DNA from 3 places in the Streptomyces sp. NPDC058469 genome. Region 2 is predicted to be linked to each of the others. Evidence: riboswitches for the same ligand, from Rfam matches in the RefSeq annotation. Region 2 holds a riboswitch; each other region holds the start of a gene.

The links. A riboswitch is a leader RNA that binds a small molecule or an ion and turns the genes downstream of it on or off. The one in region 2 is predicted to bind cyclic di-AMP.
Region 1: it holds a riboswitch for cyclic di-AMP, as region 2 does, so the genes downstream of both, ACFWP5_RS21235 (C40 family peptidase) here and ACFWP5_RS26320 (M23 family metallopeptidase) in region 2, are expected to answer to the same signal.
Region 3: it holds a riboswitch for cyclic di-AMP, as region 2 does, so the genes downstream of both, ACFWP5_RS19720 (transglycosylase SLT domain-containing protein) here and ACFWP5_RS26320 (M23 family metallopeptidase) in region 2, are expected to answer to the same signal.

Annotation. Positions count from the first base shown of each region.
Region 1 is NZ_JBHXME010000047.1:22,379-30,275, reverse strand. It holds gene ACFWP5_RS21245 (ATP-dependent Clp protease proteolytic subunit) at 1-404, shown strand, start outside; gene ACFWP5_RS21240 (hypothetical protein) at 412-720, shown strand; cyclic di-AMP (ydaO/yuaA leader) riboswitch at 1,060-1,239, shown strand; gene ACFWP5_RS21235 (C40 family peptidase) at 1,243-1,716, shown strand; gene ACFWP5_RS21230 (ATP-binding protein) at 1,802-2,260, opposite strand; gene ACFWP5_RS21225 (helix-turn-helix domain-containing protein) at 2,473-3,342, shown strand; gene ACFWP5_RS21220 (DUF397 domain-containing protein) at 3,352-3,576, shown strand; gene ACFWP5_RS21215 (8-amino-7-oxononanoate synthase) at 3,617-4,744, opposite strand; gene bioB (biotin synthase BioB) at 4,892-6,112, shown strand; gene ACFWP5_RS21205 (adenosylmethionine--8-amino-7-oxononanoate transaminase) at 6,105-7,397, shown strand; gene bioD (dethiobiotin synthase) at 7,399-7,897, shown strand, end outside.
Region 2 is NZ_JBHXME010000066.1:9,340-17,236, reverse strand. It holds gene ACFWP5_RS26335 (alginate lyase family protein) at 26-1,249, shown strand; tRNA gene ACFWP5_RS26330 (tRNA-Met) at 1,302-1,375, shown strand; gene ACFWP5_RS26325 (PP2C family protein-serine/threonine phosphatase) at 1,507-2,664, shown strand; cyclic di-AMP (ydaO/yuaA leader) riboswitch at 2,912-3,068, shown strand; gene ACFWP5_RS26320 (M23 family metallopeptidase) at 3,080-4,090, shown strand; gene ACFWP5_RS26315 (aldo/keto reductase) at 4,134-5,078, shown strand; gene ACFWP5_RS26310 (PrsW family intramembrane metalloprotease) at 5,145-6,452, opposite strand; gene trmB (tRNA (guanosine(46)-N7)-methyltransferase TrmB) at 6,502-7,341, opposite strand; gene lhgO (L-2-hydroxyglutarate oxidase) at 7,485-7,897, opposite strand, start outside.
Region 3 is NZ_JBHXME010000041.1:50,115-58,011, forward strand. It holds gene ACFWP5_RS19695 (ABC transporter substrate-binding protein) at 1-43, shown strand, start outside; gene ACFWP5_RS19700 (carbohydrate ABC transporter permease) at 40-1,029, shown strand; gene ACFWP5_RS19705 (carbohydrate ABC transporter permease) at 1,026-1,907, shown strand; gene ACFWP5_RS19710 (LacI family DNA-binding transcriptional regulator) at 2,112-3,140, shown strand; gene ACFWP5_RS19715 (HAD family hydrolase) at 3,247-4,053, shown strand; gene ACFWP5_RS19720 (transglycosylase SLT domain-containing protein) at 4,170-4,643, opposite strand; cyclic di-AMP (ydaO/yuaA leader) riboswitch at 4,647-4,852, opposite strand; gene ACFWP5_RS19725 (CocE/NonD family hydrolase) at 5,084-7,093, opposite strand; gene ACFWP5_RS19730 (peptide MFS transporter) at 7,122-7,897, opposite strand, start outside.

The DNA.
Region 1 (7,897 bases), on a different contig from region 2:
CCGCGATGTCGGCGATCTACGACACCCTGCGGTTCGTCACCTGTGACGTGGAGACGATCTGCCTGGGTCAGGCCGGCTCGTCCGCGGCGGTGCTGCTGGCCGCGGGCACGCCGGGCAAGCGGTCCGCGCTGCCGGGTGCGCGAGTGGTGATCCACCAGCCCTCACTGCCGGAGCCGATCCAGGGTCAGACGAGTGATCTCACCATCCAGGCCGAGGAGTTGGCGCGCACCCGGTCCCAACTGGAGGCGCTGCTCGCCCTGCACACGGGCCGGACGGTCGAGCAGGTGAGCGCGGACATCGAGCGGGACCGGATCATGGATGCCCAACAGGCCCTGGAATACGGGCTGGTGGACCGCGTCGTGTCCACCCGCAAGACCTCGCTCACCGAGCCGGGCGGGGAGTGAGCCGGCGATGCTGCCGCCGGAGCTGCCGCCGCTGCCCACACTGACGCGCGCCGAGGGCGAGTTGATCGACCGTTATCTGGACGTGGCCGACCTGCTGGGCCGTATCAACCCGGCGCATCACGGGGACACCTACCGTGGGCTGAGGGCCGCTCAGGCGCTCGTGGCCAAGGCCACCGAGCTGCGGGACGCGCTGGCGCTGATGCACCAGCGGGGCGAGACCGAGCTGCACGCCCCCACGCTGGCGCGGGCGCTGCGCGTGCTGGACGGGGAGCGCCGCACGGCCCGCGTCACCCTCCCCTCGCCCTCCGACAGTTGAGGGAGTCGGAGCCGTCCCGGGCGGCGGCGAAACGGGCCGAACGGCGTACCCCCGATCGGCGTAGTCGCTCCTCCGTCCGTGGACCCGTCCGGCTTGCGCAACACGCGTAGCCCGAGGGCCGCATGAGGTGTTCCGGTGCTGGTCCGAGGGCCGCGCGCCCCTCGACACCCGTTCGAACACGGGGGTGTCCACCCGAACGGGTGAGTGGTGAGTAACCCCACAAATCCCCGGTTGCGTTGGGCTTTTCGGACATTCATAGGTGAAGATCCCTGTCTGACGACAAGACCCCGCCGCAGCGGCGGGGCGATCCGGGCGGACGCCGAGTCCTGCCGCCGCCCGGATGACAGGTCGACAGGATTGCATCGGCAGGAGTGGAGGACCCAGGCACGACGGGTCGCCGGGACGGTCACGCCATGACCGGGTCGAGCAGCCCTTGGGGTGAAGCCGCGTCAGCGGCCGGGCAACTTCGCCAGCCCGAATCCGACAGGTCATCCTTCACAGGCGGCTGACGAAGGGTTGCGCATGACTGCGCTCAATCGTGTCCCGTCGCTGATGGTCAGGGCCGGTACGGCCTCGGCCTTCGCCATCGCCGCCGTGGGCGGCTCCGTCGTGATACCGGGCGTCGCATCCGACGCCGCGGCCGCGACACCCGCGACGAAGGCACTCCAGGTCGCGGCGTCCAAGAAGGGCGCCCCGTACAGGTACGGGGCCACCGGACCGGGCCGCTTCGACTGCTCCGGGCTCACGCTGTACTCGTACAAGAAGGCGGGCAAGAAACTGCCCCGTACGGCGGCCCAGCAGTACAACAAGACCCACCACGTCTCGGCCAAGGGCCGCAAGGCCGGGGACCTCGTGTTCTTCCACTCGGGCTCCAGCGTCTACCACGTCGGCATCTACGCCGGGAAGGGAAAGATCTGGCACGCCCCGAAGACCGGGGACGTGGTGCGGCTGCAGAAGATCTGGACCAAGAGCGTCTGGTACGGCCGGGTCAGTTAGGGCCTGTCCGAATCTCCCGAGGGGGTGGCGGCCACCTGACAGGCCGCAACCCCCTCGGGTGTCCAGGGACGTTCGGAACATCGTTCTACGGCTCCTGCTGGCCCCCGGCGGTCACCGGCCGGGCCGGTACGGTCCAGGGCACCTCGATGGAGACCGTCTTGCCGCCCTCCAGGGTGGGCCGGACCTTGAGTTTGCCGCCGCACTCCGCGGTCAGCCAGCGGATGATCACCATGCCCCGGCCGTTGTCCTGCTGGACAGCGGCCGGCAGGCGTTTCGGGAAGCGGGGATGGCTGTCGGTGACCCCGATGCGCAGCCGTTCGTCACGCTCCAGCTGGATGTCCACCGTGAACGTGGGTGACTGCCCGAAGGTGTGCTGTACGGCGTTGGTGGCGAGTTCGGAGACGATGAGGCGGATGGTGTCGGCGACCTCCGTGTCCGCCGGAAGTCCCCATTCCACCAGGGTCCCGACGACGTAGGTGCGGGCGGTGGAGACCGAGGCGGGATCGCTCGGCAGAGTGACGGATGCTTCCAGATGGTCTGCCATGGCGCGGTCGTCCCTTTCCCGCGGGACCGGTGTCCGACACGGAGCGGATGGTTCGAGTACGGTCCCGGACTGGTGCTTCTTCGCCAGACTGCCATTACCGCGTCGGTAACGGTGGCGATCCACCAAGATATGCATATATCTGTCGCTCGAAGCGGTGAACTCTGCCACCTCAGACCGTATTTGGGCGGCTCGGAAGGAGTAAGGAGAAACCCATGCAGTACGGTCCCGCGGTGCGCCGCCGGAAACTGGGCGCGGAACTGCGCGCGTTGCGCGCTGAAGCGGGGCTCACCAGCGGTGAGGCGGCCCGGCTGGTCGGCTGGCATCAGTCGAAGGTGAGCCGCATCGAGACCGGCGCGAGCGGCGTGAAACCGCCCGACGTCCGGTTACTCCTGGACGCCTACCAGGTCGGCGACCCACAACTTCGGGACATGCTGCTCGTGCTGGCGGGCTCCGACGACGGTGGCGGCCGGCACCACTGGTGGCACGCCTATCGCGGTGTACTGCCGCCCGCCTACCGGGACTTCATCAGCCTGGAGTCACAGGCCAGCACGATCCGCAACCTGGAGACCTCGGTCGTCCCCGGACTGCTGCAGACGCCCGAGTACGCCCGGGCGGTGACCCGGGCCGCCGTGGGAGGCCTCGACAACGACGGCCCCGAGCGGCTCGACGCGCTGGTACAGGTGCGGCTGGCCCGGCAGGACGTGCTGCGCGCGGATCCGCCGCTGGCCCTGAGCGTGGTCCTCGACGAGGCGGTGTTGCGGCGGGAGATCGGCGGGCCCGGTGTGATGGCACGTCAGCTGGACCGGCTCGTGGAGGCGGCCCACCTGCCCCAAGTGAGGCTTCAGGTACTGCCGTTCGCCGCAGGAGCGCACATCGGCATCACCGGCCCTTTCGTTATCTTCTCCTTTCCGAGCACTTCTGATCTGGACGTGGTTGTTCTCGACCACTTGACGAGTAGCCTCTACCTCGAACGGAAAGAAGACCTAGAGGCCTACAGCGAGGCCTTCAGCACCCTTCAGTTCCACGCCCTTTCGCCCGAGGATTCGTTGGATTACATCGCCGGGATAGGTGACGGCGCGTAAGGAGGCACCATGTCTGCACTGCCTCGGAACGTACCTTCCAGTACTGATCTGTCCGGTGTGCGGTGGCTGCGCAGCAGCTACAGCACGGGAGCGAACAACTGCGTCGAGGCGGCACGTCCGCACACAGGCCCCCGCGCGGGGCTGCTCGCCGTACGCGACTCGAAGGACCCGCAAGGACCCGCCCTGCTCTTCTCCCCCGCGAGCTGGACGGGCTTCCTCACCGCGTTCCACTGATCGGTCCGCCCATCGCGACTCACGACCGTGTCACGCCGACTCATGGTCGCGTCTCGCCGATCACACGTACAGCGCGTTCGATCTCGGCCCCGGAGAGGTCCGCTCGGGCGGTCAGCCTGAGCCGTGAGATGCCGTCGGGCACGGAAGGAGGACGGAAGCAGCCCACGGCCAGCCCTGCCGTACGGCAGTCGGCCGCCCATTGCACGGCCGCCTCCGGGGACGGCGCACGCACCGAGACCACGGCGGCGTCCGGACGTACCGCTTCCAGACCCGCGGCGGTCAGCCGTGCGTGCAGGTCACCCGCCACGGCGCGCGCCCGTGCGGCCCGCTCGGGCTCGCGCCGCAGCAGGGTGAGCGCCGCGAGCGCCGCACCCGTGGCAGCAGGCGCCAGTCCCGTGTCGAAAATGAACGTCCGCGCCGCGTTGACCAGATGGTCGATCACCCGCGCCGGCCCGAGCACGGCACCGCCCTGACTGCCCAGAGACTTGGACAACGTCACCGTCACGACCACGTCCTCACCCCCCGCGAGCCCCGCCGCGAACGGCGCCCCACGCCCCCCGTCGCCCAGCACCCCGAGCCCGTGCGCGTCGTCGAGCAGCAGCCCCGCCCCGAACTCCCGGCACGCCTCGGCGAGCGCGCCCACGGGCGCCGCGTCCCCGTCCACGGAGAACACCGAGTCGGACACGACGACGGCCTGCCCGTCGTGCGTCCGCAGCGCCTTGCTCACCCCTTCCGGATCCGCGTGTCCTACGACCTGCGTCGCGCCCCGCGCCAGCCGGCAGCCGTCGATCAGGGAGGCGTGGTTGCCCGCGTCGGAGACGATCAGCGAGCCGTGCGGCGCGAGCGTGGTGACCGCGGCAAGGTTGGCCGCGTAGCCGGAGGAGAAGACGAGGGCCGCCTCGAACCCGCAGAACTCGGCCAGCTCGCGCTCCAGTTGGGCATGCAGTTCGGTCGTACCGGTGACGAGCCGCGACCCGGTCGACCCCCCGCCCCAGGTCCGCGCCGCCGCCGCGGCCCCTTCGACGACCTCGGGGTGATGGGCCAGACCCAGGTAGTCGTTGCTCGCGAGATCGAGGAGCGGCGAGTCGGCGGGACGGGGACGCAGGGTCCGTACGAGCCCGGCGCGACGGCGCTGCTCCGCCTGCTCGTCGATCCAGCCGAACGCCATGGTTCCTCCCGGGCTTTTGTAGGCAGTGCACAGACACTAATCGGACGACCAGCCGCCCAGGGTGTGGCAATACCCACACGTCGAACCCTGTCTCTTGTTCAATCTCTCCTTGGCCGCGGGCGGTCCCGTAGGACAGGATCGGACCTCATGGACCTGCTGAACACGCTCGTGGACAAGGGGCTTCGGCGCGAGCTGCCGACCCGCGCGGAAGCACTCGCCGTCCTCGCCACCACCGACGACGACCTGCTGGATGTCGTGGCCGCGGCCGGAAAGGTGCGCCGGCACTGGTTCGGCCGACGGGTGAAGCTCAACTATCTCGTCAACCTCAAGTCCGGCCTGTGCCCCGAGGACTGCTCGTACTGCTCGCAGCGGCTCGGCTCCAAGGCCGAGATCCTGAAATACACGTGGCTGAAACCCGACGCTGCCTCGAAGGCCGCGGCGGCCGGAGTGGCGGGTGGCGCCAAGCGCGTCTGCCTGGTGGCCTCGGGCCGGGGTCCGACGGACCGGGACGTGGACCGGGTCGCGGGCACCATCAAGGCGATCAAGGACCAGAACGAGGGCGTCGAGGTGTGCGCCTGCCTCGGCCTCCTCTCCGACGGCCAGGCGGACCGGCTGCGCGAGGCCGGCGCTGACGCCTACAACCACAACCTCAACACGTCCGAGTCGACGTACGGGGACATCACGACCACCCACACGTACGCCGACCGGGTCGACACCGTGCAGAAGGCGCACGCGGCCGGCCTGTCCGCCTGCTCCGGCCTGATCGCCGGCATGGGTGAGAGCGACGAGGACCTGGTCGACGTCGTCTTCTCGCTCCGCGACCTCGACCCCGACTCGGTGCCGGTGAACTTCCTGATCCCGATGGAGGGCACCCCGCTCGCTGCGGAGTGGCACCTCACCCCGCAGCGCTGTCTGCGCATCCTCGCGATGGTCCGCTTCGTCTGCCCGGACGTCGAGGTACGCATCGCGGGCGGCCGTGAGGTCCACCTGCGCACGATGCAGCCCCTCGCCCTGAACCTCGCCAACTCGATCTTCCTCGGCGACTACCTCACCAGCGAGGGCCAGTCCGGCCACGCCGACCTGGAGATGATCGCGGACGCGGGCTTCGAGGTGGAGGGCGCGGGCGAGGTGACGCTGCCGGAGCACCGGGCGGCTGTGGCGGCGGGCGGGTGCGGATCGCACGAAGGTGCCGGGTGCGGATCGCACGAGGGCGCTGGGTGCGGTGGGCACGAGGGCGCCGGAGTCTGCGGCTCCAGTTCCGCTCCCACGTCTACGTCCGCGCCCGTGCCGCAGGTCGACGAGGTGCGTCGGGATCTGGTCTCCGTACGCCGTCGAGGTGCCGGAACGGATCTCGCGCCCAATGCCTGACCCGATCGGCCGCCTGCCCGTCCCGGAGCTGCTGGAGCTGGACCGGCGGCACGTCTGGCATCCCTACGGTCCGATGCCGGGCCGGCAGGAACCGCTCGTCGTGGAGTCGGCCAGCGGGGTACGGCTCCGACTGGCGGACAGCGGGGGCGAGTTGGTCGACGGGATGTCGTCCTGGTGGTCGGCGATCCACGGCTACAACCACCCCGTGCTCAACGAGGCCGCGCACGAGCAGCTCGGCCGGATGAGCCACGTCATGTTCGGCGGGCTCACCCACGAGCCCGCCGTACGCCTGGCGAAGCTCCTTGTCGACATGTCTCCCGACGGCCTGGAACACGTCTTCCTCGCCGACTCGGGCTCGGTGTCGGTCGAGGTCGCGGTGAAGATGTGCCTGCAGTACTGGCGCTCGCTGGGCCGCCCGGCGAAACAGCGCCTGCTGACCTGGCGCGGCGGCTACCACGGTGACACCTGGCAGCCGATGTCGGTGTGCGACCCCGAGGGCGGGATGCACGAACTGTGGTCGGGGGTACTCCCCCGGCAGGTGTTCGCAGACGCGCCGCCGACGGAGTACGAGGAGTCGTACGCCGACCATCTGCACGAGTTGATCGAGCGGCACGCGCACGAACTGGCCGCGGTGATCGTGGAACCGGTGGTGCAGGGTGCGGGCGGGATGCGGTTCCACTCCCCCGCGTATCTGCGGGTGCTGCGCGAGGCGTGCGACGCGCACGACGTGCTGCTGGTGTTCGACGAGATCGCGACGGGTTTCGGCCGCACGGGCGCGCTCTTCGCGGCGGAGCACGCGGCGGTGACGCCGGACGTGATGTGCGTGGGCAAGGCGCTGACCGGCGGCTACATGACGATGGCGGCGACACTGTGCACGTCGGCCGTGGCCGAAGGCATCTCGCGGGGCGAGGTACCGGTCCTGGCCCACGGCCCGACCTTCATGGGCAACCCGCTGGCGGCGGCCGTGGCCTGCGCCTCGATCGAACTCCTGCTGAACCAGGACTGGTTGACGGAGGTCAAGCGCATCGAGGCGGGACTGCGGGAGGGCCTGGCCCCGGCGGCACAGCTCCCCGGCGTCCGGGACGTCCGCGTCCTCGGCGCCATCGGCGTGGTCCAACTCGACCACGCCGTGGACATGAAGGCCGCCACGGACGCGGCCGTACGCGAGGGCGTGTGGCTACGGCCGTTCCGCGACCTCGTCTACACGATGCCGCCGTACGTCACGGGCGACGCCGACCTGGCTCGGATCGCCCGCGCGGTGTGCGCGGCGGCGCGGGAGGGATGACATGCCGGTACTGGTGATCACAGGCACGGGCACGGAGGTCGGCAAGACGATCACCACGGCCGCCGTCGCAGCGGCAGCGCTCGCGTCCGGCCGCACGGTGGCCGTCCTGAAGGCCGCCCAGACAGGTCTACGGCCGGACGAGCGCGGGGACGCCGACGAGGTCGCGAGGCTCGCGGGTGCCGTGACGGCCACCGAACTCGCCCGGTATCCAGAGCCGTTGGCACCGGGCACGGCCGCACGCCGGGCCGGTCTGGCACCGGTTCGCCCGCACGAAATCGCCGAAGCCGCCCAGAAGTTGGCCACCGAGCACGATCTGGTGCTGGTGGAGGGTGCGGGTGGGCTGCTCGTCCGGTTCGACGCGGAGGGCGGCACGCTTGCTGACGCGGCGCGGTTGCTGGGGGCTCCGGTCCTGGTCGTGGCATCGGCGGGCCTGGGCACCCTGAACACGACGGAACTGACGGCCCGTGAACTCCGTTCCCAGGAGCTCGACTTGCTGGGCG
Region 2 (7,897 bases):
TGCGGACAACGCGGAGGTAGGACACATGAGGGCAGTGGGCCGGCGGCACGCCATCACCATGCTGGGCGCGTCCGTAGTCGTAGGGCTACTCGCCTCGTGCGGGACGGCGGACACCGGTACGCGAACCATGGCACGGGCACTGCCCGCAGACGCCGCGTTCACCCACCCCGGAGTCCTGGTCAGCAAGGGCCAGTTGGACGCCGTACGGAAGAACGTGGCTGCCGGCAAGCAACCCTGGCTGAAGGCGTACTTCGGGATGCGGGACAGCAAGTACGGGTCGTACAAGTACACGGCGAAGCCGTACGCCGACGTCGACTGCCCATGGAACGGCAAGGCCGCGCACGGCTGTGTCGAGGAGCGCGAGGACGCGATCGCGGCGTACACGCAGGCCCTGTTGTTCAGCATCACCGGGAAGCAGCATCACGCGCTCAAGGCGCGGGAGATCATGGACGACTGGTCGGCGAAGATGAAGGAGCACACCTCCGACGACGCCGGGCTGCAGACCGCGTGGGCCGGGTCTACCTGGGTGCGGGCGGCGGAGATCGTGCGGTACGCGCCGGGGGCCGGATGGCCCGCGGACCGGGTCAAGCGCTTCGAGACCATGCTGCGTACGGCCTACGAGCCGGAAGTCACCAAGAACCTGCCGGACTACAACGGCAACTGGGACCTCGCGATGACGGACGCGGCGATCGGCATCGCCGTGTTCCGCGACGACCACAAGGCCTTCGACGCGGCCGTCAAACGCTTCCGCGACCGCGTGCCCGCCTACTTCTACCTCGCCAAGGACGGCAAGGTGCCGCTCACCCCGGTGGGCTCGAAGGTCACCACCCCGCAGAAGCTGACGACGTACTGGTTCAAGCAGACGACCTTCAAGGACGGCGTCGCGCAGGAGACCTGCCGCAACTTCAAGCACGTCGGGTACTCGCTGGCGGCCACCGCCCATATCGCCGAGACCGCCTGGCACCAGGGCGTCGACCTCTACGACGGCGTCAAGGACCGGCTCAAGGCGGCCCTGGAATTCCACGCCCGCTACCAGCTCGGCGAGGCCGCGCCCGCGTGGCTGTGCGGCGGCAAGGTCGACCGGAACATGGGGCCCGACCTGGAGGTCGCCCTCAACCACCTGGAGGGCCGGCTCGGCGTGAAGGTGCCCGCCGCGCACAAGCTCGCCGAGTCCACCCGGCCGGCCGGCAGCGACGACCTCTTCGTCTCCTGGGAGACCCTCACGCACGCCGGAAACACCGCCGACTGAAACCTGTGTGACTTCGGACCCCGCGAATGGCGTATAGTTGCAATCACAACGGCGCGGGGTGGAGCAGCTCGGTAGCTCGCTGGGCTCATAACCCAGAGGTCGCAGGTTCAAATCCTGTCCCCGCTACTAAGGCCAAGGGCCGGAATCCAGAAATGGATTCCGGCCCTTGGTGTTTCTCCCCCTCTTTGATCCCCCGTGATCTCCCCGATCGGCCCACACCGCTCGCAGCCCTCCCCCCACCGGGAAAAACTGGATCCGTGGAGGCGGAGGGTCCGTACGTGCGAGCCGGCGGGCGTCTGCCCGGCGATCCCGTGCCCGACCCGGGCCTCGGCCCCGTCGAGGGACGGCGGATCTCCTACGCCCGCACCTTTGTCCGCCGGCTGCCGACGCTGCTGCTGGTCGTCGGGGCGTTCTACGACTACTTCACCCCGCAGGACTTCACCGCGGCCCCGTTCTTCACCGCCGCCCCGCTCGTCGCCGCCCCGCTCTACTCGCGGCGCGGCACCGTGCTCACCGGCCTGGTCTCCGTCGCCGTCGTCCTCGCGATCCACGTCAGGCTCGGCATCGTCTTCCACACCGACGCGGTCACCGAGGTGATCACCGTGGCGACGGTCGCCGTGCTCGCCGTCCTCATCAACCTCCTGGTCCGCCGCAGCAGCGAACAGCTCGCCTCCGCGCGCGAGATCGCCGAGGCCGCCCAGCGCGCCGTCCTGCCCGAACCGGCCGAGCGGATCGGCGGGTTCGAGATCGCCGCACGGTACGAGGCGGCGCAGGAGGGCGCGTTCATCGGCGGCGACCTGTACGCGGTGCAGGACACCCCGCACGGCGTACGGCTGGTCGTCGGCGACGTGCGCGGCAAGGGCATGGGCGCGGTCGCCGCCGTGGCCGTGGTGATCGGGGCGTTCCGGGAGGCCGCCGAGCAGGAGGCCACCCTGGAGGCGGTCGCCCAGCGGCTGGAGCGGGCGCTGGCACGCGAGGGCACCCGGCGCGACGGGCTCGACGCGTTCGAGGGGTTCACCACGGCCGTCCTCGCCGAACTCCCGCACGGCGACGGCGTCGTACGGATCGTCGACCGGGGCCATCCGCCGCCGCTGCTCCTGCACGAGGACGGCACCGTGCGCACGTTGCAGGTCCAGGAGCCCGCACTGCCGCTGGGCATGGGCGAGTTGGGGGTCTGGCCCGACCGCGCCGAGGAGTTCGCGTTCCCCGGCGGGGCCACCCTCCTCGTCCACACCGACGGGCTGTCCGAGGCGCGCGACTCCCACGGCGTCTTCTACGACCCCGGGGCGCGGCTGGCCGGCCGGACCTTCCGCAGTCCCGAGGCGCTGCTCGGCATCCTCGCCAAGGAGGTGCGCCGGTACTCCGGGGGCTGGATGACGGACGACATGGCGATGATCGCCGTACGGCATCCGTAGACAGGCAACTACGGCGGTTGTCACCGGTGGTGACCGGGTGAGAGCCCTCCGCATAACAACTGACATGCCGTCAGTACCTGTGGAAATTCCGAGACTTGGCCAACTCGCCCGTTTTTCGCCGGTGGTGGGCCGTTCGTCCAGCAAGGAAAGGTTAATGATCAAGCCGAACAGCTTGGAAACGGGCGCCCGTGTCTATTAACGTTCGATAACGCAGCGCGGTCGTCCCAGCCGTCACAAGAGACAGCTCCGTGCGCACGCGCCGAATCCCGCGAGGGAACCGGGGAACCACCACTTGGGGTGAATCGCTCGTCGACAGCCGTGGCGACACGGCAGGTTTACGCGCGTAGGAGACCTTCCTGCTCCGAACCCGTCAGCTAACCCGGTAGGCGAGAAGGAAGGAAAGGAGCACGCCCACGTGGCGTCCAACCAGGCTGCCCCAGAAGCCCCTGTCGTCTACGGCGGTTTCCGCCCCGACGAGGGCCCCTGGGAGGAGTGGAATCCCAGCGCGGAGTCCGTTCCTCCCAACCGCGGCAAGCACCGTGTCGCCAAGCAGCGTGGTGGCGGAGGATTCGCCCGCAGCTCCACCGTCCTGGGCGTCGGTGTCATAGCCGCCGTCAGCGCGGGCGGTATGGCCAGCGCCAACACCGGCAAGCCGCCGGTCTCCATCTCCCTGCCCGACCTGCCCTCGGTGGGTCATCTGCTGGACGACTCGTCCAGTAGTACCCCCAAGGGTTCCGCGACCGCGCTCAGCAGCGTCGGCGTGACCACCACCGAGACCGCCAAGGGCGCCTCGGACGCGGGCGAGCTGCTGCGCAACCGGATCATGGCGCAGGCCGAGTCGCAGCAGGTGCAGGTCGAGGGCAAGTCGAAGGCCGCCGTCGAGGCCGCCGTCGCCAAGCAGGTCGACGACGCCGCCGCCAAGGCCGAGAAGGACGCCGCGAAGAAGGCCGCCGACGCGAAGAAGGCCGCGGAGGCCGCCGCCAAGAAGAAGGCCGAGGCCGCGAAGCTCGCCGCGCTCGCCAAGCAGTACACGCTGCCGGTCGTCTCGTACACGATCACCGGCACCTTCGGCCAGGCCGGATCGATGTGGTCCTCCGGCTACCACACCGGGCTCGACTTCGCCGCACCCACCGGCACGCTGATCAAGGCCGTGCACAGCGGCACGGTCACCGAGGCGGGCTGGGCCGGGTCGTACGGCTACCGCACGATCATCACCCTCGACGACGGCACCGAGCTGTGGTTCTGCCACCAGTCCTCGATCAACGTCAGCGTCGGGCAGAAGGTCGCCACCGGCGACGTCATCGGCCGCGTGGGCGCCACCGGCAACGTGACCGGGCCGCACCTCCACCTGGAGGTGCACATCAACGGCGCCGCCACCGCGAGCGACCCGGCGCCCTGGCTGCGCAGCAAGGGCCTCAACCCCTGAGCGTCTGGAATATCCGGTTCCGGTCCGGCTGTTGAAGAGGGTCATGACTTCTCTTCGCAAGCTGGGCCGGTCCGACCTCGAGGTCTTCCCGCTCTCCCTCGGCGGCAACGTCTTCGGCTGGACCGCCGACGAGGCGGCCTCCTTCGCCGTCCTCGACGCGTACACGGCCGCGGGCGGCAACTTCGTCGACACCGCCGACTCGTACTCGGCGTTCGCGCCGGGCAACCACGGCGGCGAGTCCGAGACCATCATCGGCAAGTGGGTCAAGGCCCGAGGCAACCGCTCCGACGTCGTCATCGCCACCAAGGTCAGCCAGCACCCCGACTTCCCGGGCCTGAGCGCCGCCAACATCAAGGCCGCCGCCGACGCTTCCCTGCGCCGCTTGGACACCGACCACATCGACCTCTACTACACCCACTTCGACAAGGTCGAGGTGCCGGTCGAGGAGATCATCGGCGCGCTGGACGAGCTGGTGAAGGCGGGCAAGGTGCGGCACATCGCCGCCTCCAACATCACCCCGGAGCGCCTCCGGGCGTCCCTCGACTTCTCCGAGCGCGAGGGCCTGGCGCGCTATGTCGCCCTCCAGCCCCACTACAACCTGGTCTCGCGCGGCACATACGAGGGCGAGCTGAGCGAGCTCGCCGCGAAGGCAGGCCTGTCCGCGGTCCCGTACTTCGCGCTGGCCTCCGGCTTCCTCACCGGCAAGTACCGCCCCGGTACGACGGTCGACAGCCCGCGTGCCGAGGGCGCCGCGAAGCACCTGAACACCGAGCGCGGGCAACAGGTCCTCACCGCCCTCGACGAGGTCGCGCAGGCCCACGACGCCCCGGTCGCCACGGTGGCCCTGGCCTGGCTCGCCGCCCAGCCCACGGTCGCGGCCCCGATCGCCTCCGCCCGCACGGTCGAGCAACTGCCCGCACTGCTCGGCGTGGCCGAACTGACGCTGACGGACACGGAGATCGCCCGCCTCACACAGGCGTCGGCCTAAGGGCCGTAGAGGGCGTGTAGAGGGCCAGAGGTTGTACGGGTCGTAAGGGTCGCCGAGACCGTCGGGTCAGGACCGGTACGGGTTGTACAGGGGAGTCCCGTACGACCCGTACACCGGCGGCCACGGCGGTACGACCACCGGTACCGGCGGTGCCATGCGCCGTGCCGCGTAGTCCAGCGCGGGCCGCGCCACCTCCCGGCGCAGCCACAGCTCGTGCAGCAACTCCCTTTCCCGTACGACGAAGTCGGCGCCGGCGCGGCCCCGCCCGGCCCGGTGCCGCAGGAACGCCAGGGAGGTCGCGTACGCCTCGTACTGGGCGACCGAGCGGCCGGCCGGTCTGCCGAGGTGGTGGCGGGCGTACTCGCGGGCCAGCCGGCGGGCCTTCATCGAGCCGAGCACGAACGGTTCGGCCGGGATCAGCCAGCCCGCGTAGACGTAGGCGGGCAACTCCTCGCGCACGGTGCGCAGTTCGCGCTGCCGGGTCCAGATCGCGAGCCAGGTCAGCAGGCCGAACGCGGGGAGCATGAAGACGCCGTAGACCTCGAAGAAGCCGTACTGGCCGAACGTGGAGGAGCCGTTCCAGATCGCGTGCATGCCCATCGCGAGGAGCAGGCCGGTCAGGGGGACCAGGACGCGTCTGATGTGGTGCCGGTCGGGGGAGAGGGCGGCGATGCCGAAGCCGATGCCGGTGAGGACGGTGAACAGGGGGTGCGCGAAGGGGGACATGACGATGCGCACGAAGAAGGTCGCCGCGGTGACGGAGGTGAAGCCGCGGTCGCCGGTGAGCTGGTCGGTGCCGAAGGCGGTGCCGAGGTAGAGGATGTTCTCGGTGAACGCGAAGCCGGTGGCGGTGACCCCGGCTATCACCACCCCGTCGACGATCCCGGTGAAGTCCCGTCTGCGGAACAGGAAGACGAGGAGGACGGCCGCCGCCTTCGCCGACTCCTCGACGATCGGGGCTATGACAGTGGCGCCGAGGGTGTCCGCGCTGGTCGGGTCGGCGGTCGTGGTCGCTATCCATCTCGTCGCGAAGCTGTTGGCGACGATCGCTATCAGCGCGGCGGCGCAGGCACCCCACGCGAAGGAGAACAGGAGATTCCGCCAGGGCCCGGGATCGACGCGGTCCAGCCAGCGGAAGGCGGCGACGAGCAGCGGAACGGGCAGTACGGCGAGCCCGAGGCCGACCAAGAACCCTTCCGTGCCGGTCTGTTGGCGGACCAGCGCGAGGATGACGAGCCCGGAGAGCGTGAGCAGGGCGATCAGCGCGCCGTAACGGACCCAGTTCCGCTGCCACCAGCGCCCCCGCGGCCCGTGCCCGGGCACACCACCGGCGGGGTGGCCGGGGTGTGGGGGGTACGGCGGAAACGTGGCCACGGCATCGACCCTAACGAGGTACGGGCACGGCCCGCGATGGAGCCTGGCGTCAGCGCTGGTCCTCGTGGGGTACGCGACGGAAGAGCAGATCGTTCACGACATGTCCCTTGTCCAGTCCCTGGCCCTCGAAACGAGTCAGCGGCCGGAAGTCCGGACGGGGCGCAAAACCGCCGTCAGGTTGGCTGTTCTCGAAGTCCGGGTGCGCACCGAGCACTTCGAGCATCTGCTCCGCGTACGGCTCCCAGTCGGTCGCGCAGTGCACGGTCGCACCGGGCTTGAGCCGGGTCGCGGCGAGCGACAGGAACTCCTCCTGGATCAGCCGCCGCTTGTGGTGCCGCTTCTTGGGCCAGGGGTCCGGGAAGTACACGCGCAGCCCGTCGAGCGAGTCCGGGGCGAGCATCTCGCGCAGCAGGATGATGGCGTCCCCGTTGGCGACGCGGATGTTGGACAGGCCGTGGTGGTCGGCGAGGCCCAGCAGGTTGCCCTGGCCCGGGGTGTGCACGTCGGCGGCGAGGATGTTCGTCGCGGGGTCCGCGGCGGCCATCTGCACGGTGGCCTCGCCCATCCCGAAGCCGATCTCCAGCACGACCGGGTTGTCGTTCCCGAACAGCTCGGTCAGCTCGACGACCCGCTGCCCGTCGATGTCCAGCCCCCATTTGGGCCACAGCCGTTCCAGCGCGTCCGCCTGCCCGGCCGTCACCCGACTCCTGCGGGGCTGGAAACTCCGGATGCGCCGCTCGAAGTGGGAGCCGGCGGGGTCGGGCTTGGGGCCGTCGGGGAAACGGGGTTCGCCCTTGGCACGGATTCGCTGCGCGGGCTCGGTGGGGACGTGACCTAGGTCATCCGTGGTGGGCCGAGGGGCGTCGGGGGCGTTGATGGAGTCAGACACAATGCGTCGATTTTACGGGGAGCCGGGGGCTGGATGGCGTCCGCCCAAGCGTCTGCGTGATTGCGGTGTGCCCGCGGGTGCGGGTTCGTCGTGGCTGGTCGCGCCCACGCGGCGGAGCCGCACATGTCACAGCCCCGCGCCCCTTAGGGGGCTGCCCTTCCCGGCGTTTGGAGTGGCTGTCGCCCCTGGTGCAGTACGGCCAAGGCCCGGTGGGCCACCTCCCTTCCGATGGGCAGGGAGGCGGTCGCCGCTGGGCTGGGGGCGTTGAGGACGTGGATGGCGCGGGGGCCCTCCTTGATCAGGAAGTCGTCTACGAGGGTGCCGTCCCGCAGCACCGCCTGCGCCCGCACCCCGGCCGCCGAAGGGACCAGGTCGTCCGGTGTCACGGCCGGGAGGAGGCGCCGTACGGCCTCCGTGAACGCGGCCTTGGACACCGAGCGCCGCAGCTCTCCCGCCCCGTACCGCCAGTGCTGCCGGGCCATGCGCCATACGCCGGGCCAGGCCGCCGTCGCCGCGATCTCCCGGGGGCGTACGACGCCCCAGTCGTAGCCCTCGC
Region 3 (7,897 bases), on a different contig from region 2:
CACCGACATGAAGAAGCAGGGCTTCAAGGTGACCGAGGCATGACCAGCACTCCGCTCAAGGGCTCCGACCGGCTGACGGCCGGGCCCTTGGCGGACGGCACCGCCACCTCCGTCCGCCCCCGCCGCCTCCGTCGCCGTGGCCGCAGCGCGCCGTACTGGTTCCTCGTACCGGCCGTGCTCCTGTTCGCCGCCTTCACCGTCGTGCCCATCGGGTACGCGGTGTGGCTCAGTCTCCACAAGGTCCAGGTCAAGGGCATCGGCCTCGGCAAGGGCGCCCGCCAGCAGGTCTGGAACGGCATCGGCAACTACACCGACGTCCTGAACGACTCCGAGTTCGGCCACAGCGTCCTGCGGGCCTTCGGCTACGGCCTGATCGTCATCCCCACGATGCTCGGTCTGGCGCTGGTCTTCGCGCTGATGCTGGACACCCCGCAGGCGCGCAGCGCCAAGTTCGCCCGGCTGGCGATCTTCCTGCCGTACGCGGTGCCCGGCATCATCGCCGCGCTGATGTGGGGCTTCCTGTACCTGCCGACGGTCAGCCCCTTCTACTACCTGCTGCGCGAGTTCAACCTGCCGCAGCCGGACCTGTTCGACGGCGGCAACCTGTACCTGTCCTTCGCGAACATCGCGGTGTGGGGCGGCACGGGCTTCAACATGATCGTCATCTACACCGCCCTGCGCTCGATCCCGCAGGAGATCTACGAGGCCGCCCGCATCGACGGCGCGTCCGACCTGAAGATCGCCCTGCGCATCAAGATCCCGATCGTGATGCCGTCGCTGGTGCTCACGTTCTTCTTCTCGGTCATCGCCACGCTCCAGGTCTTCACCGAGCCCATGGCGCTCAAGCCGCTGACCAACGGCCTCTCCAGTTCCTGGAGTCCGCTGATGGCCATCTACGACGCCGCCTTCCTCAGGTCGGACATCTACGGCGCCTCCGCCACCGCCGTGGTGCTGGCCCTGGCGACCTTCGCGCTCTCCTTCACGCTGCTGCGCGTCTCCGACCGCTACACCCGGGAGGACCGGGCATGACCCCCCTCACCCTCACCGCCACCGACGCCCGCCCGGGCCCCGCGAAGGCGAAACGCACCGCATGGGTGCCCACCCTCGTCCTGGCCCTCGGCTCGCTGTACTGCCTGATCCCCGTGGTCTGGGTGGTCATCGCGGCCAGCAAGGGCCGCGGCGAACTGTTCTCCACGTTCACCTTCGCCCCCGGCACCGGCTTCCTCGACAACCTCAGGCAGCTGAGCTCGTACCGGGACGGCATCTACTGGGAGTGGATGGTCAACTCCCTCTTCTACGCGGGCGGCGGCGCCCTGCTGTCGGCGGCGGTCTCGGCCGCCGGCGGCTACGCACTGGGCCGGTTCGCCTTCAAGGGACGGGAGTTCGTCTTCAAGCTGATGCTGGCCGGTGTCCTGGTCCCGAGCATCGTGCTGACCGTCCCCCAGTACCTCCTCCTGTCGAAGCTGGGCCTGGCCGACTCGTACTGGTCGATGCTCCTGCCGTCGATCCTCTCGCCCTACGGCGTCTACCTCGTCCGCATCTACGCGGCGGCCTCCGTGCCCGCCGAACTCCTCGAAGCCGCCCGCATGGACGGCGCCAGCGAGTGGCGGATCTTCTCGCGGATCGCGGTGCCGATGATGATGCCTGGGCTCATCACGGTGTTCCTGTTCCAGTTCGTCGGCATCTGGAACAACTTCCTGCTGCCGTACGTGATGCTCGCGGACGACACCAAGTTCCCGCTCACGCTGGGCCTTTACACCCTGCTCAACCAGGGCGCCTCGCAACCGGCGCTCTACACCCTGGTCATCATGGGCTGTTTCCTCGCGATCCTGCCGCTGATCGCGCTCTTCCTGGTGATCCAGCGGTTCTGGTCACTGGACCTGCTGAGCGGATCGGTCAAGGCGTGAGCGCTCCGCTGGAAGTGCCGTGATGGGCCGTCACTCGTCCGCGGCGCCGTCGTGGCTGGTCGCGCCCACGCGGCGGTAGCCGCACATCGAACGCAGCCCCGCGCCCCTTCAGGGCGCGGCCGAACCGCTGCCGACTTCGCGCGACCTGCCCAGGAACCGGGCGGACCCCCCACAGCCGACCGCCCCCCACCACGAACGAGGAACATGACGACGAGCTCGAACGGCCGCCGCAAGCCGCCCACCATCCACGACGTGGCCCGCGAGGCGGGCGTGTCGCGGGGCACCGTCTCCCGGTTCCTGAACGGCGGCCACTACGTCTCGCCCGCCGCGCGCACCGCGGTGGAGACGGCGATCAGGAAGACGGGCTACGTCGTCAACCGGCACGCCCGCTCCCTGAGCACCGGACGGTCGGACTCGGTGGCGTTCCTCCTCACCGAGCCGCAGGAGAAGTTCTTCGAGGACCCCAACTTCAATGTCCTGCTGCGGGGCTGCACCGAACACCTGGCCCGCCACGACATCCCGCTGCTGCTGATGCTGGCCTCTTCAAAGGACGAGCGCCGCCGACTGACGAGGTACATCACCTCGGGCCACGTGGACGGCGTTCTCCTGGTCTCCAACCACAGCGGCGACCCGGTCGCGTCCGAACTCCGGGACGCGGGCATCCCGTTGGTGGCCTGCGGCAAGCCGCTCGGCACCGCCTCCAAGTACAGCTACGTGGCCGCCGCCGACCGCGACGGCGCCCAGGAGATGGTCCGCCATCTCATCGCGGGCGGCCGTCGCCGCATCGGCATGGTCACCGGCCCGCTCGACGCCCCGGGCGGCCCCGACCGCCTGGCCGGCTACCGCGACGTCCTCACCGAGGCGGGCCTGCCCCACGACCCGACCCTCGTGGTCGAGGGCGACTACCGTCGCACGGGCGGCGAGGAAGCGGCCCGCAGACTCCTGTCCCAGGCCCCCGACATAGACGCGGTCTTCGTAGCTTCCGACCTGATGGCGCTGGGAGTCGTCAACACCCTGCAACAGTCCGGCCGTTCGGTCCCGGATGACATCGCTGTCGGAGGCTTCGACGACTCGGCGGCGGCCACCGCCATCACCCCGGCCCTCACGACCATGCGCCAGCCCTACGACCGGATCAGCGCCGAGATGGTGCGGATGCTGCTGGCCCAGATCGCCGGCGAGGACACGGCGGGCGTGATCCTGCCCACCGAACTGGTGATCCGGGAGTCGGCATAACCGCCGTAACTGTCAAACCAACCGGAACACGGGTCAACGCATGTGTAGGCGTGAGCCGTCCGGTTCGTGTCGAGTCGGTGGGGCTTTCCATCCGTATTCTCTGATCATGGCCGCACCCCACGCATATGCACTGATCGCCACCGACCTGGACGGGACGCTGCTGCGCGGCGACGACACACTCTCCGACCGGTCCCTCGCCGCGCTGCGGCGGGTGGCGGCGGCAGGTGCACGGCATCTCGTCGTCACCGGCCGGCCCGCCCCGAGGGTGCGGCCCCTCCTCGACGACCTCGGCTCCAGGGGGCTCGCGGTGTGCGGACAGGGCGCGCAGTTGTACGACGCCGGCGCGGACCGTCTGCTCTGGTCGGTCACCCTGGACCGGGAGTTGGCGGAGACCGCGCTGGGCAAGATCGAGGCCGAGGTGGGCCAGGTGTACGCGGCGGTCGACCAGGACGGCGTGGACGGCCTCACCCTCATCGAGCCCGGCTACTTGATGCCGCACCCCACGCTCCCCGCGGTACGGGTCGGCCGACGCGACGACCTCTGGGCGGAACCCATCAGCAAGGTGCTGCTCCGTCACCCCGCCCTGGCGGACGACGAGTTGGCGTCCACGGCTCGCTCGGTGGTCGGTTCCCTGGCCTCGGTCACCATGTCGGGCCCCGGCACCGTCGAACTCCAGCCACTCGGCATCACCAAGGCGACGGGCCTGGCCCTGGCCGCCCGCCACTTGGGCCTCACCCCGTCCGACACCATCGCCTTCGGCGACATGCCGAACGACATCCCGATGTTCGACTGGGCAGCCCACGGCGTGGCAATGGCCAACGCCCACCCCGAACTCAAGGCGGTGGCCGACGAGGTGACGCTGTCGAACGAGGACGACGGCATCGCGGTGGTACTGGAAAGACTGTTCAGCTAGAACGCGCCCCTGAAAAGGGGCCCGAAGGGCCTTTTCAGGGGCGCGGGGAACTGCGCGACCAGCCACGACGATGGTGTCACTCAAAACACAAACCCGTCGTGGCTGATCCAACGGTTCTAGTAAGCCCCGTACACGTTGTCGATGGAGCCGTACACAGCCGCCGCGTAGTTGCAGGCGGCGGTGATGTTCGCGACCGGGTCGTACGAGTCGAACGACGTCCCCGCCACGTGGTACGCGTTGAACGTCGGGTCGATCACCTGAAGCAACCCCTTCGACGGCGTACCGGCCACCGCGTTGGAGTCCCAGTTGTTGATGGCGTACGGGTTGCCGGAGGACTCACGGATCACGTTCCGGTAGATCCCGTTGTACGTACCCGGAATCCCCTTCTGCGCCATGATCGCGAGCGACTCACGGATCCACCCGTCAAGGGTGTTGGGGTACCCGGCGGCAGTGGTCGAACTGGTCGACGTGGTGGCGGCCGACGCGGTGGTCGCACCGACGACAGGCAGGGCGAGTATCGCCACACCCGTGCCGGTGACGACCAGGCGGCGGACAAGGCGGGCGCGGCGGGACTGAGCGGTTGCAGGCATGACGAGGTTCCTCTCCGTCGCCTGCGAGGTGAGCTGTCGGGTTCGGGCTGGGAGGTGCCCGGCCAGGCCCTTGCGGACGTGACTTAACCCCAAGCCGTTCCGGTCGCGACGACCGGTCCGGCGACTTACCTGGTTCCCCCGCTCCTGCCGTGCGAGATGTGTTCGTGGCTGGGATGCCGGGCGGCGGCAGGATTCGGCGTTCCGCTCGACAGGCCGGGAACGTATGCGAGAGCACATGTCCGGAACAAGTGGCGGAATCACACCTAACCCCTATTGACCTTGGTCTGAGGCGTATGGGGCACTTGATCCTTTGCGTGAGCCAAGGGTCAACTGTCAAACGCCATAAGGGGAAACGCGGGCAGACCGGGACACAGGTCGCGCACAGAAATGAGTGACCCAACTCACGGGAGGATTAAGAACGGCAAATCGGGCATTCGACCTCAACTGGCAGTTCTCGGAATCCTTTTCTCCCATGTCCGATGAAAGATCACCTCTTCGCCCTCGGTGCAGATGACCTCGTTGGAGGTAATAAAGTCCGTTTCGTCGCAAGTAATCTCCGACCGCGTGCGCACGCTCGTGTCCCAGGCCGCCTCCGGCCGGTGCAGCCGGATCGACCAGTCCGAGCGGGTGCGCGCCGACAACGGGTCCGACTCGTCGATCGTGTACGTCTCCAGCGCGTCCTCGGTGAACTCCAGTCCGTCCGGGTACACGCGCGTGCCGCCGTACCGGGGGTCCACCTCCAGCCGCCACTCGCCCTTCGCCACATCCCGCACGACCAGCCGCTCGGGGCGCGGTTCGTCAAGGGTGGCCGGGTAGTTCACCCCGAGTGGCTCGGCCTCCTCGGGCTCCTCGAAGCGGATGTCGTCGGTACGGAGGTCGTCGGTCAACTCGTGCTCCCGCACGGGGAGTTCGAGCGCGCTCCCCTCCGGGTCCAGCGTGAAGCCCGCCGCCGACTCCGGCTGCGGCCAGATCCACGGCCAGTACGCCGACGACACCGCGAGCCGGATGCGATGCCCGGGCGGGAACGCGTGCCCGATGCCGTTCAGCTCGAAGGTCACGTCCTCGGTGGCACCCGGCGTCCACGGCACCGCCCGGTCCCGCCCGTGCCGCGCCGACAGGTTCAGCACACCCCGGGTGACCAGGGTCGAGGAGCCGTCGGGGGCGACGTCGCACAGCCGCGCGATCACCTGCCCGCGCGGCACCTCGCAGGTCAGCCGCAGCCGCACCCCCGGCCGCCCCAGCACCCACGTCTCGGCCGGCACCTCGAACTCGAAGCACGCGGAGCGCGCGTCCTCGTCCCGCTGGTCCGGCGGCAGATCGGCGTCGTTCCCGAAGGGGAAGAAACGGCCCGCGTCCACACCGGTGTGCATGGGGGAGCGGACGATCACGGGGGCGCCCCGGAGGCCGTACGTCGTCGTCTTCACGTGCGGCGAGGGCCACGCGGGCTCGCCGACCCAGCGGCCCGGAAGGGAGTCGTAGACCGTGGCCGGAGGGTGGGAGTCGCTGACGTAGGCACGCAGGAGGGGGTCCGCCATCACCCCCGTGTCGATGCCCTTGAGGTGCTGGTCCCACCAGCGGAGGGTCTCCTGGAGGAAGCCGATCGCGGGGCCCGGCGGCAGGCCGCGGTCGGGGTACTGGTGCGACCAGGGGCCGACCAGGCCGCGCACGCGGTCCGGCGGGAGGTGCTCGACGAGCCGCAGCACCGTGTCGCGGTACGGGTCGTGCCAGCCGCCCACCGCGAGGACGGCCGCGTCGATCGCGCCGTAGTCCTCGCAGACGCTGCCGTGGCGCCAGTAGTCGTCGCGGATCTGGTGGGCGAGCCAGGTGTGGATGAACGGGTCGATCTGTTCGAGGCGTTCGAGCCACATGTCGCGCCAGATCAGGCCCGCGTACTCGGGGTCCGGCGGGCGGGCGACGAAGGCGAGCATGGTGGCCGCCCAGGCGTGCAGGTCGACCGCGAGGGCGGAACCTCCCATGTAGTGCACGTCGTTGTCGTAGCGGTCGTCCGTGGAGCAGACCGTGACGATCGCCTTGAGGGGCTCGGGCGCGAGGGCCGCGATCTGGAGGGAGTTGAAGCCGCCCCAGGAGATGCCGAACATGCCGACCTTGCCGGTGCACCAGGGCTGCGCGGCAAGCCAGTTGACCACCTCGACGCCGTCCGCGAGTTCCTGTGCGTCGTACTCGTCGCCGGGTGCGCCCTCGCTGTTGCCGTGCCCGCGCACGTCGACGCGGACGGAGGCGTAGCCGTGGCCCGCGTACCAGGGGTGGCGCTGGGCGTCGCGGGGCGCGGTCCAGTCGGTCAGGCGGTACGGGAGGTATTCGAGGAGCGCCGGCACGGGTTCGTCCGTCAAAGGGCGCCACACGCGTGCGTAGAGACGCGTTCCGTCGGGCACCCGGATACGGAGGTCCTCGTGGGTCGTCTCGTAGGGGAAGGACGTTCGGATGCGCATGATCGTGACCCCTGGGGCTCCGTCGGCTTCAGTGGACCGGGTGCATCGTGCGGCGCAGCCACGGCGCGGCGGCCATCACCGCGAGGCCCGCGGCCACCGCGATCGCGCCGTTGACGCCGAAGTAGGCCGGCTTGGATACGTCGTCGTAGAGCTTCACCGTCTGGGCCTGGATGCCGTTCGCGAGGGCGAGGGACAGGAACCAGAGGGACATGGTCTGGCTGGAGAAGGCGGCCGGGGCGAGCTTCGTGGTGGCCGACATGCCGGAGGTCTCCAGGAGGATGTCGCCGAGGCCGAGCAGGAAGTACGAGCCGACGATCCACCAGGCCGACATCATGTAGCTGTCGTTCGCGTGCCCGGAGGTCGGCAGGACCATCAGCAGGAACGACAGGCCGCCCAGCACGACCCCGATCGCGATCTTGTTGGAGGCGTGCGGCTGGCGCGGGCCCATGCGGACCCAGAGCGCGGCGACCACGGGCGCGAGCCCGACCTCGAAGGCGCCGAGCGCGGATGCGTACCAGCTGGCGGGGAAGTCGAAGCCGAGGATGGTCGTCTCGGCGTTCGACGCGGCCAGCAGCATCATCGTCGAATAGGCCTGGAAGAGAATGAAGTTGAAGACGGTCGAGGCCAGGAAGAGCACGATGTACGGGCGCAGCCGGCCGCGTTCCCCGGGGCTCACGCGCGGGCTCATGAACATCACCGCGAAGTACACGACCGGCGCGATCACGGAGATCACCGTGAGGAGGTCGACGAAGCGGCCCATCGTCAGCCAGCCGACCCCGGTCAGCAGCACGGCGAGGACGGCGG